2 linked regions of the Blastochloris viridis genome follow. The protein of the gene in region 1 binds, or shares a complex with, the protein of each later gene. Links are inferred from orthologs where the notes say so. Each region holds a gene or a part of one and is shown on either strand. Other genes may lie near its edges.

Region 1 (7,728 bases):
TCCATCACATCGGTGTCGCCGATGTCGCTGGAAATCTCGTCGCCCTCCTCGAGGATGCCGTCGATCGCCGGGCAGTCGATCTGGCTCGGCGTGACGCCGTGCATCTGGAATACCTTCTCCAGCCGCTCGACGTGGCCCTCGGTTTCGCGCAGGTGGGTCTCGAAGCCCCGCTTCAGCTCGGGATCGGACGCCTTGGAGATCATTTTCGGCAGCGCTTGGGTAATCTGCTTTTCGGCATAATAGATGTCGCGCAGGCCGTGGACGAACAGGTCGTCGAGGCTCTTGATGTCCTTGGAGAACAGACCCATGGCTTGGTCCTTTCGGTCGTCGGTGTGGGAATGCGCCGCGATCCCACAGCAGCTTTGGCCACGCGCGATGTGCGGAGGAGGCCATTGTCATCGGGACTGCGGGCACGCGGCCGTTGGCCTGCTCTGAAACGTGCGGCCGAGCCAAGCGTTCCCGCGGCCGGGCAGTTTTCTCATGGCTTTCCAATGGCTCAGCTTACGGTAACCGGGGCTCGCGTAGCCTCAAGGCCGGGCTTTTGCGGCCGTCATTTCGCCGTTGGGTCCGGCGGTTATGCGGTGTCTGCGCTGGCACAGGTGCGAGTCGCCCCGCGCCGGCGCCGCGCCGCGTGGCGGCCCGCTCGGGCGGTCGGCGAGAGTTTGGGAGGCTTAATGTGACGGTCGATGTGAGGACGCAAGCCGAGGCGCTGGTGATCGAGCCGGCCCGGCGGGAGGATTTGCCGGCCATCGTCGCCATGTTCGCCGCCGATCCGCTTGGCGGCCACGGTGACACCGTCGATCCGGCCGCGCTTGACGCCTACAAGGCCGGGTTCGACGCCATCACGGCGTCGTCCGCGACCGAACTTTTCGTCGCGCGCCTGGACGGCCGGGTGGTCGCCACCTTCCAGCTCATCGTCGTCGGCGGCATCGCCGGCCGCGGCGCCTGCCGCGCCATCGTCGAGGGGGTGCAGGTGGCGCCCGATCTGCGCGGGCGTGGCATCGGCGCCGCCGTGGTCGCGCACGCCGAAGCCGAGGCGCGGGCGCGCGGTGCCGCGACTGTCGCGCTGACCTCGAACGCGGCGCGCACCGACGCCCACCGCTTCTACGCGCGACTCGGATTTGCCAGGACGCACGTCGGTTTCAAGAAACCGCTTTGAGAGCATGGCGTTGCTTTCTGCAGCCGACCTCTGCGGCGCGAGACGTTGCAGCGCAGGCCCACTGATCCTAGGGTCCCGCAACGCCGTGTTCGCCGGCTCTCGGAGTCCAATATGCCTGCTGCTCCCGCACCTATCGAACTTTACTACTGGCCGACGCCGAATGGCTGGAAGATCTCCATCATGCTGGAGGAGTGCGGGCTGCCCTACGCCGTTGTTCCAGTGAACATTTCCAAGGGAGAACAGTTCAAGCCGGACTTCCTGGCGATCTCGCCCAACAACCGCATTCCGGCGATCGTGGATCCCGACGGGCCGGGCGGTAAGCCGATCTCGGTGTTCGAGTCGGGGGCGATTCTGCAGTATCTCGGCCGCAAGACCGGCAAGTTCTATCCCACCGACGAGCGCGCCCGGGTCGAGGTCGAGCAGTGGCTGTACTGGCAGGTCGGCGGGCTGGGGCCGATGGCAGGACAAGCCCACCATTTCCGCATCTACGCGCCGGAGAAGATCGATTACGCCATCACCCGCTACACCAACGAGGTGGCGCGACTCTATGGGGTGATGAACAAGCGCCTCGCCGAGCGCGAATTCCTGGCAGGCGACTACTCGATCGCCGACATCGCCTGCCTCGGCTGGTCCAAGCTGTGGGAACGCCAGGGCCAGGACGTCACCCGCTTTCCCCACTTCAAGCGCTGGCTCGACACCGTGAAGGCGCGGCCGGCGGTGCAGCGCGGCCTCGCCGTGCTGGCCGAGGAGCGGAAATAGCCGGCTCCGGTCGGCGGCATTGCGTCGCGGCGGACTACGCCGCGCTGTTCCGCCCTACGAGGAAGTTGCGCTTGCTGGCCGGTCAGGATTGGGTCAGCCGGTCGTAATCCGCGTGCATGCCGATCCAGACCCACAACAGCCCGTGGTCGAGCTCGACTGCGAGCGCGCGGTGGCGCAGCCCCACCAGAGCCGACCAGAATCGGCCGACCTTCTTCAAATGCAGGGATTTAAGGGCGAGTACTGCTCATACTCAGGTACATGCCGGGCACGGAGTATGATTTGCCTACTCCGCCGCCCGCTTCGCCTTGCCCCGCGCCAGCACCGGCTTGAGGAACTTCCCCGTATAGCTGCGCGGTGCTTTGGCGATCAGCTCGGGCGGGCCTGAGGCGACGATCTCGCCGCCGCCGTCGCCGCCCTCGGGGCCCAAATCGATCACCCAATCGGCGGTCTTGATCACTTCGAGGTTGTGCTCGATCACCGCCACGGTGTTGCCCTGCGCCACCAGCTCATGCAGCACCTCCAGGAGCTTGGCGACGTCGTGGAAGTGCAGGCCGGTGGTCGGCTCATCCAGGATATAGAGCGTGCGGCCGGTCGAGCGTTTCGACAGCTCCTTGGCCAATTTGACGCGCTGGGCCTCGCCGCCGGACAGCGTGGTGGCCTGCTGGCCGATGTGGATGTAGCCGAGCCCGACCCGCGCCAGCGTCTCCATGATCCGGCGGATGGTCGGCACCGCCTGAAAGAACGTTGTGCCTTCGTCCACCGTCATGTCGAGCACGTCGGCGATCGACTTGCCCTTGAAGATCACCTCCAACGTCTCGCGATTGTAGCGTTTGCCCTTGCAGACGTCGCAGGTGACGTAGACGTCCGGCAAGAAGTGCATCTCGATCTTGATGACGCCGTCACCCTGGCAGGCCTCGCAGCGCCCGCCCTTGACGTTGAACGAGAAGCGGCCGGGCCCGTAGCCGCGCGCCTTGGATTCCGGCAGGCCGGCGAACCAGTCGCGGATCGGGGTGAACGCGCCGGTGTAGGTGGCAGGATTAGAGCGCGGGGTGCGGCCGATCGGCGACTGGTCGATGTCGATCACCTTGTCGAGCTGTTCGAGGCCGGTGAGGGCGTCGTGGGCGCCGGGCACGTCGTGGGCGCCGTTGAGCCGCCGCGCCACCGCCTTGAACAGCGTGTCGATCAACAGCGTCGACTTGCCGCCGCCCGACACCCCGGTGATGCAGGTGAACAGGCCGAGCGGGATCTCGGCGGTGACGTTCTTCAGATTGTTGGCGCGGGCGCCGACCAGCTTCAGCATGCGGCCCGGATCGGGCTTGCGCCGGGCCGGAACCGCGATCGACTTCTGGCCGGTGAGGTATTGCCCGGTCAGCGACGCAGGGTCGGCCATGATCTCGGCCGGGGTGCCCTGCGATACGATGCGGCCGCCATGGATGCCGGCGCCGGGGCCGACGTCGACCACGTAGTCGGCCTCGCGGATGGCGTCCTCGTCGTGCTCGACCACGATCACGGTGTTGCCGAGGTCGCGCAGCCGCACCAGCGTCTTCAAGAGGCGCTCGTTGTCGCGCTGGTGCAGGCCGATCGAGGGCTCGTCCAGCACGTAGAGCACGCCGGTGAGGCCCGAGCCGATCTGCGAGGCGAGGCGGATGCGCTGGCTCTCGCCGCCCGACAGCGTGCCGGAGTTGCGCGCCAACGTCAGATAATCGAGACCGACGTCGGTCAGAAAGCGCAGCCGCTCGCGGATCTCCTTCAAGATGCGCACTGCGATGTCATTCTGCTTGGTGTTGAGCTGCGCCGGCAGCGCCTCGAACCACTCAGCCGAGCGGCGCACGCTCATCTCGGCCACCTGGCCGATGTGGAACGTGGCGATCTTCACCGCCAGCGCCTCGGGTTTCAGGCGGTTGCCGGCACAGGCCTCGCACGGGGTGGCGGAGAAGTATTTGCCGATCTCCTCGCGCGCCCACTCGCTCTCGGTCTCGCGCCAGCGCCGCTCCAGATTGGTGATGACGCCCTCGAACGGCTTTCGCGTCTCGTAGGCGCGCATGCCGTCGTCATAGGTGATGGTGACCGGCTCATCGCCCGAGCCGTAGAGGATGACGTCGCGCGCCTTCTTCGGCAGCTCCTTCCACGGCACCGTGACCTTGAACTTGAAATGACGGGCAAGGGCGTCGAGGGTCTGGCCGTAATAGGGGCTGGAGGAGCGCGACCACGGCACGATGGCGCCCTGGCGCAGGGTTTTCGCGGTGTCCGGCACCACGAGGTCGGGGTCGATGGTCTGCTCGGTGCCGATGCCGCCGCACGCCGGGCAGGCGCCGAACGGGTTGTTGAACGAAAACAGCCGCGGCTCGATCTCGGGAATGGTGAAGCCGGACACCGGGCAGGCGAACTTTTCCGAGAACAGGATGCGCCGGGGATCGGGCGCATCCGCACTCCCTCCCCCCTTGTGGGGGAGGGCTGGGGTGGGGGGTGTGCCGGCAGTGGACCTAGATTCGTCGCCCCCCACCCGGATCGCTTCGCGATCCGACCTCCCCCGCAAGGGGGGAGGTGAAGAATGGGACGCGGGAGCGTCCGCGAACTCGACGATCGCCAGCCCGTCGGCGAGCTTGAGCGCGGTCTCCAGCGAGTCGGCCAATCGCGAGGCGATGTCCGGCCGCACCACCAGCCGGTCGACCACCACCTCGATGTCGTGCTTGAGCTTCTTGTCGAGGGCCGGCGCTTCCGAGATCTCGAAGAACGCGCCGTCGATCTTGACGCGCTGGAAGCCTTTCTTCTGGAAGTCGGCGAGCTCCTTGCGGTACTCGCCCTTGCGGCCGCGCACGACGGGCGCCAGCAGAAAAAGGCGCGTGCCGACCGGCAGTTCCAGCACCCGGTCGACCATCTGCGACACCGTCTGGCTCTCGATCGGCAGGCCGGTCGCCGGCGAATAGGGCACCCCGACCCGCGCCCATAGCAGGCGCATGTAGTCGTAGATCTCGGTGACGGTGCCGACCGTCGAGCGCGGGTTCTTCGAGGTGGTCTTCTGCTCGATCGAGATGGCCGGGGAGAGGCCGTCGATCTGGTCGACGTCCGGCTTCTGCATCATCTCCAGAAACTGGCGGGCATAGGCCGACAGGCTCTCGACGTAGCGCCGCTGGCCCTCGGCATAGATGGTATCGAACGCCAGCGACGACTTGCCCGAGCCGGACAGGCCGGTGAACACCACCAGCCTGTCGCGCGGAATGTCGAGATCGACGTTCTTGAGATTGTGCACCCGCGCACCGCGGATCGAGATGATGCGGGCGGGATCGGGCTTGGAACGGGGCGCAGTCATGCGGGGGGTCTCGGTGGCAGCAAGAACTCAGACGCGTCCGCCGGCAGAGGTCGGCGGGCGATCGCCAAGTTTGCAGGAACAAAACGTGGACACACCCTAGGCCGGCGTACGCCAATATGCCAGACTGTGGGTGTGGTATTTTCGTCGGCGGCGCGGTGCGGGCACGGAATTATCATATTGGTGCTGGAATTCCTCGGCTTTCTGCTGGACGTGGTCGGGTATGGAACGACGAGGCTTCTTCTCCGCGTGTTCGCCCGCAGGTGCGTGCTAGTCGAGGATATCGGCAGTTCGCATCGCCGCTTCAATGCGTTCGGGTTTCGCGGCGTTGCCGGCCGTGGCCATGGTGACGATATCGGGCCGGGAATCCCAGTTGTTGCGCATCGCTCACCGCGCTAAGAACGTAACCGGAACGTCGTCGCTTGTGGACAGCAGCGGGGCCGGGGCAGCATCTGCGGGATGGCCGGGCTAGGGTGGCGGCACAGAACCCACAGCGGAAGGCACAAAAGCCATGGCGGGCAGCGTCAATAAAGTCATCCTGGTCGGCAATCTCGGGCGTGACCCGGAAGTCCGCCGGCTGAACTCGGGCGAGAGCGTGGTCAACCTCAGGATCGCGACCTCGGAAAGCTGGCGCGACAAGGCGACCGGCGAGCGGCGCGAGCGCACCGAGTGGCACTCGGTGGTGATCTTCAACGAGCAGCTTGCCAAAGTCGCCGAGCAGTACCTGAAGAAGGGCGCCAAAGTTTACATTGAGGGCCAGCTGCAGACCCGTAAATGGCAAGACCAGGCGGGGGCGGAAAAGTACACCACCGAGGTGGTGCTGCAGCGTTTCCGCGGCGAATTGCAGATGCTCGACGGGCGCGGCGGCGGTGGCGGCGCGGAGATCGAGGACAGCGGCGACTTCGGCCAGCGCAGCCCGCTGCCGGCCCGCGGTGCCGCCCGCCCGGCGGCCTCCGGCGGCGGCGGCAAGTATTCAAGCGACCTGGACGACGAAATCCCGTTCTGACGGGATCGGGGATGCAAAGAGGTCCGGAGGTATCAAGGTCCTTGGCTCGGGCCGCCAGCGTCTCCTTGCGTGAAAGTCGCTGAAGGAGGAAAGTACGCGCATCGGTTGTGGATAGCATTCCCCAGACGAGGCCGGGCGGAGTGATTGCAAAGCACGATGCCGAACCCGCAAGCGCCGCTCAGGGTCCTGCCCGGCGGCGGCGCGACGTTCCGCTGGCGTGGCTGCTTGCGCTGCTGGTGCTGGCGTCGATGGCGCCGCTGGCCACGCTCTGCACCTATACCGTGCTGCGCTGGGACGATGCCGAGCGGATCGAGGAGATCAAACGCGTCGGCGACGTCGCCCGCACCCTGGCGCAGGCGGTCGACCGCGAGCTGAGGGGCTACCGCGACGCCGCCGAGATGCTGGCGGGCTCGCGCTTGCTATCGACGCCGGACCTTGCCACGTTTGAGGATCAGGCCCGCACCATCGCCGGGCGTGCGGGCGGCGACTTCGTGCTGTTCGACGCGGCGTTGCGTAAGCTGTTCGACACACGCGAGCGGCCGGACACGCCGTCGTCGCCGTTCGCGGACAGCGAGGCGATCGCGCGGGTGTTCAACACCGGCAAGGCCGAGATCGACAATCTCGGCCCGGTCGCCGACGACCGCCAGTTGTCGTTTGGCGTCCATGTGCCGGTGGCCGGCCCCGACCTTGCGGTGCGCTACGTGCTGACGTTGGTGCCGCCCGCCGCCGCGATCCTCAACGTGGTGCAGCAGACCTACCGCCCGGCCGGCTGGTTCGCGACAGTGGTCGACGGCAACGGGCGCGTTGTGGCGCGGGCGTCGCGGCACGACGAGTTTTTTGGGCGCAGCGTGTCGGACAACCTCATCGGCCTGCTCACCGTCCGCCACCATGGGCTGGAAACGGTTGACATGGAGGGACGCCCGTCCGTCACCGCCTTCTCCCGCTCGAGCCTGTGCGGCTGGCACGCCATCGTCTGGGTGCCGAAGGCACTGATCGAGGTACCGAGCCGCGCGCGCCGCGACGCGGTGCTGGCCATGCTGGGGCTGACCACGCTCGTGTCGATCACGGCGGCGGTGGCCGCCGCCCGGTTGATCAACCGCTCGACCCGGCGGACGATGAAGGCGGCGCGGGCACTCGCGGTGGGAACCCCGGTGGCACCCGAATCGAGCCTGATCCGGGAGGACAACGTGGTGCGCGCCGCGCTGGCCGACGCCGCCCGCACCATCGCAGCCCGCGAGGAATCGCTGCGCGAAAACGCCCGGCGGATGAAATTCGTGATGCGCGAGCTGTCCCACCGCTCCAAGAACTTGCTGACGGTGGTGCAGTCGATGGCGCGGCAGACTGGACGGTACACCCAGGACCCCGCCGATTTTCGCGCCCGGTTCGACGACCGCATTTCCAGCTTGGCGCGCTCGCACGATCTTCTGGTCAAGCACGACTGGAGAGGCGCCACCCTGGCCGATCTGATCGATCGCCAGCTGACCCCGTTCGTGGAGA
Region 2 (4,328 bases), 210 kb from region 1 along the record:
GTGCAGTTCGTGATCGACGGCGCCAGCGCGGTGATCAGGGGCGGGTGAGCAGCGCTCCGTCCGATGATGCCAAGTACGCGCCCTCATCGTGAGCAGCCCGCCAAGCGGGCGTCACGAAGCATGCTCCAGTCTACGCCGGAGCCACCCTCACGCTTCGAGACGGCTGCTTGGCGGCCTCCTCAGCATGAGGGCTCTGGGGTTCACGCTGCCTCGGCCCGCGTCGCGATCTTGGCGAGGCTGCGCAGAATCATCATGGTGCCCTTGAGGCGTTCGGACACCTTGTCGAAATCGCGCAGGAACAGAATGCGCTGGTCCGGCCGCACCTTCGCCGTCGGTCCCTGGTCGAGGATAAAGCTCATCAGGCCACGGGTGTTCTTGAAGGTGTTGTCGCGGAACGCGATCACCACGCCCTTCGGTCCGGCGTCGACCTTCTCGACATTGGCGCGCCGGCATAGCGCCTTGATGGCGACGATCTTGAGCAACTGGTCGACCTCCGGCGGCATCGGCCCGAAGCGGTCGACCATTTCCGCCGCCACCCCTTCGATCTGGGTGTCGTCCTCCAGATCCGCCAAGCGGCGATAGAGCGTGAGGCGCACGTTGAGGTCGGCGACGTAGTCCTCCGGGATCGTCACCGGCACGCCCAGCGTGATCTGCGGCGACCACTGGTCGGACACCGGTTCGGTGATGCCGGCCTTCATCATCTCGACCGCCTCCTCCAGCATCTGCTGGTAGAGCTCAAAACCGACTTCCTTGATATGGCCGGACTGCTCGTCGCCAAGCAGATTGCCGGCGCCGCGGATGTCGAGGTCGTGCGAGGCAAGTTGGAAGCCGGCGCCCAGCGTATCGAGCGACTGCAGAACTTTCAGCCGACGCTCGGCCTGCGCGGTGAGCGGCTTGTCGGCTGAAACCGTGAACAGCGCGTAGGCGCGGGTTTTCGCGCGACCGACGCGGCCGCGCAGCTGATAAAGCTGGGCGAGGCCGAACATATCGGCGCGGTGAACGATCAGCGTGTTCGCGGTCGGAATGTCGAGACCGGATTCGACGATGGTGGTGGAGAGCAGCACGTCGGCCTTGCCCTCGTAGAACGCGGTCATCACGCTCTCGAGCTCCTTCGCCGACATCTGGCCGTGGCCGACCACCACCTTCACCTCCGGGACGTTCTTGTCGAGGAAGTCCTTGCACGCGGCGATGTCCTCGATCCGCGGGCAGACGTAGAATGCCTGGCCGCCGCGATAGCGCTCGCGCAGGAGCGCCTCGCGCACCACCAGGCCGTCGAACGGCGCTATGAAGGTGCGCACCGCGAGGCGGTCCACCGGCGGCGTCGCGATGATCGACATTTCGCGCACGCCCGACATGGCGAGCTGCAGCGTGCGCGGGATCGGCGTCGCCGTCAGCGTCAGGACGTGGACCTCGGCGCGGAGCTGCTTTAAGCGCTCCTTGTGGCTGACGCCGAAATGCTGTTCCTCGTCGACGATGAGCAGGCCAAGGTCCTTGAAGTTGATGCCCTTGCTGAGCAGCGCGTGGGTGCCGACCACGATGTCGATGCCGCCCGTGACAATGCCGGTCTTCACCTTCGCCAGATCGGATGAGCCGACCATGCGCGAGGCCTCGGCGACGTTGATCGGCAAGCCCTTGAAACGCTCGGTGAACGTGCGGGCGTGCTGGCGGGCGAGCAGCGTTGTCGGCACCACCACCGCGACCTGCTTGCCGTTCATCACGCAGGCGAAGGCGGCGCGCAGCGCGACTTCGGTCTTGCCGAATCCGACGTCGCCGCACACCAGGCGGTCCATCGGGTGGCCGGCGGCCAGATCGTCGGTCACCGCCTCGATAGCGGCAAGCTGATCGTCGGTCTCATCGAACGGGAACCGCGCCGCAAACTCATCGGCCAGACCCGGCGCCACGGTGAGGCGCGGCGCCTCCTTGAGCGTGCGTTCGGCCGCGACCTTGATCAGCGCCGACGCCATCTCGCGGATGCGGCTCTTCATCCGCGCCTTGCGGGTCTGCCAGCCGTGGCCGCCGAGCTTGTCGAGCACCGCCCCGGCGTCCTCGGAGCCGTAGCGGGTCAGAAGCTCGATGTTCTCGACCGGCAGGAACAGCCGGTCGCCGCCGGCGTAATGCAGCTCCAGGCAATCGTGCGGTGCGCCCGCGGCCTCGACCGTTTTCAGGCCGACGAAGCGGCCGATGCCGTGGTCGACGTGAACCACCAGATCGCCGGCATTGAGGCTCGTCACCTCGGCGATGAAGTTCTGGGCGCGCTTGGCGGCGCGCCGCGGCCGAACCAGCCGCTCACCGAGAATGTCCTGCTCGGCCAGCACCGCAACCGCGTCGGTCTCGAACCCGGTTTCGAGGCCAAGGATGGCAAGACCGGTGGTGCGGGCGTCGAGCGCCAACGCCTTGGCCCAGCTTCCCACCGTCTCGATCCGCTCCAGGCCATGGTCGCGCAGCACGTGGCCGAGGCGCTCGCGCGAGCCCTCGGTCCAGGCCGCCACCACCACGGCCTTGCCGCCCTCCTGCAGGGTGCGGATGTGCGCCACCACCGCGTCGAACACGTTGGCGTCGCTGGCGCGCTCGGCGGCGAAGCTATGGCCGCGCTTGGCACCGACGTCGACGACGTTGACGGTGTCGGGCACTGCGAACGGCGAAAATCGCGCCAGGCCCCGCTCGCCGAGCCGCCCCTGCCATTCGCCCGCGGTGAGATAGAGCTTGTCCGGCGGCAGTGGCTTATAGACCGCCTGCATGGTACCGCTCGCCGGCATGTCGAGCGCCTCGCGCCGCGCCTGATAATAGTCGGCGATCTGGGCGAAACGCTCCTTCACCGCGTCCTCGGCCAACGGCTCCAGCACCACAGGCGTGCCGGGCAGATAGTCGAACAGGGTATCGAGCTTTTCGTGGAACAGCGGCAGCCAATGCTCGTGGCCGGGCGAGCGGCGACCTTCGGAAATCGTCTCGTAGAGCGTATCGCCCTTGGTGGCAGCACCGAACGCCGCGACATAGCCGAGGCGGAAGCGGCGGATGCTGTCGGTGGTGAGTTGCAGTTCGCTGACCGGCACGAATTCGAGCTGGCGCATCTGCGCCACCGAGCGCTGGGTCTCCGGGTCGAAGGTGCGGATCGACTCCAGCGTATCGCCGAAGAAATCGAGCCGCACCGGCAGGTCGAGCCCCGGCGGGAACATGTCGACGATGCCGCCGCGCACCGCGTATTCGCCGGTGTCGCGCACCGTGGCGCTGCGCAAGAAGCCGTTGATCTCCAGCCACTCGACGATGCCCGCCATCGCCACCATGTTGCCGGGCGCCACCGCCAGCGACTGCACCGCCACCGTCTCGCGCGCCGGCAGGCGCTGCAGCACGGCATTGACGGTGGTCAGCAGGATCGCCGGCTTGTCGCGGCCGGTGACGCGGGCGAGCCGCGCCAGCACCGACATGCGGCGGGCGACGATGGCGGCGTTGGGCGAAGCCCGGTCGTAGGGCTGGCAGTCCCATGCCGGCAGCGACAACACCTCGACATCGGGCGCGAAGAAGCCGAGCGCGCTCTCGATCGCCTGCATCCGCGGGCCGTCGCGGCACACCATCAAGAGGCTGACCGCCGGGGCGTCGGGCCGGGCGGCGGCGGCGCGGGCAAGGTCGCCTGCGACCAGAGGCTCGATGCCGTCCGCCACGCTGGCGAAGGTCACCGGCTTGCCGGGAGTGAGGGATTGGGGGGCGCGAAGCGGCTTGTTCATTCGAAATCCGGGTGGTCGGCACGGCGCGTCCCTCGCCCATCGCGGACGGGGGCGGCGAGGACGGAACAACGTGACGTCCGAGCCGGGTGAGCTATCCCGGCGCGTGACGTCTCAGTTTGCTCCCTCACCCGCCTCGCGATCCAAAACTCAAAATTGCTCGACCCCTTCTCACGCAGGGAGAGAGGGTCGAAAAAGACTGGCGTTGCGCCACCGCGATCACGCATCGGCTCCCGGGTGGTCGCGATGGAAATCGCGCAGGCCCTTTAAAACCGCGGTGTCATAATCCGGCGGAACCTCGCGCGAGCCGGTGATCCAGCCGTAGATATCGTGGTCCTGGGCGTCCATCAGGTGTTCAAGCTGATCGACCTCGCCCTCGTTCAAGGTGCCGAGCATGGCGTCGGCGAAGCGGCCGATCAAAAGGTCGAGTTCGCGGGTGCCGCGGTGCCAGGCGCGGAACAGGATGCGGCGGCGGCGCTCGTCGAGACCGGCGCTCGATCGCGTGGTGCCTGACATAGGGTCACTCCGGAATAGAAAAAGGCCCGCGGAGCCGTTTGGCCCCCGGTGCTCGTTCCTCTATAGCGTCCGCCGCCGCCGCTGTCAGCGCCGCGT

Evidence for each region. Proteins that work in one complex are often made in the same cells at the same time.
Region 2: the proteins of uvrA (region 1) and mfd are in contact, whole or in part, in a crystal structure (PDB 4DFC), measured with the Escherichia coli proteins. The link is inferred for Blastochloris viridis from one-to-one orthologs.

The regions. Positions count from the first base shown.
Region 1 is NZ_CP012946.1:1,861,429-1,869,156, reverse strand. The notes cover bases 2,002-5,545. They hold uvrA (excinuclease ABC subunit UvrA), read right to left. Parts: upstream 5,229-5,545; coding sequence 2,202-5,228; downstream 2,002-2,201. Other genes in these bases: BVIR_RS17310 (hypothetical protein), read right to left, coding at 2,002-2,135. Also shown: BVIR_RS08280 (YciE/YciF ferroxidase family protein), read right to left, coding at 1-308; BVIR_RS08275 (GNAT family N-acetyltransferase), read left to right, coding at 758-1,159; BVIR_RS08270 (glutathione S-transferase N-terminal domain-containing protein), read left to right, coding at 1,271-1,918; more of BVIR_RS17310, read right to left, coding at 2,001-2,001; BVIR_RS08260 (single-stranded DNA-binding protein), read left to right, coding at 5,737-6,231; BVIR_RS08255 (sensor histidine kinase), read left to right, coding at 6,372-7,728. UniProt on the Escherichia coli protein: The UvrABC repair system catalyzes the recognition and processing of DNA lesions. UvrA is an ATPase and a DNA-binding protein. A damage recognition complex composed of 2 UvrA and 2 UvrB subunits scans DNA for abnormalities.
Region 2 is NZ_CP012946.1:1,649,731-1,654,058, reverse strand. What follows is about bases 1-4,027. They hold mfd (transcription-repair coupling factor), read right to left. Parts: upstream 3,720-4,027; coding sequence 201-3,719; downstream 1-200. Other genes in these bases: BVIR_RS07340 (FAD assembly factor SdhE), read right to left, coding at 3,936-4,027; BVIR_RS07350 (MarC family protein), read left to right, coding at 1-48. In the rest of the region: more of BVIR_RS07340, read right to left, coding at 4,028-4,232. UniProt on the Escherichia coli protein: Couples transcription and DNA repair by recognizing RNA polymerase (RNAP) stalled at DNA lesions. Mediates ATP-dependent release of RNAP and its truncated transcript from the DNA, and recruitment of nucleotide excision repair machinery to the damaged site.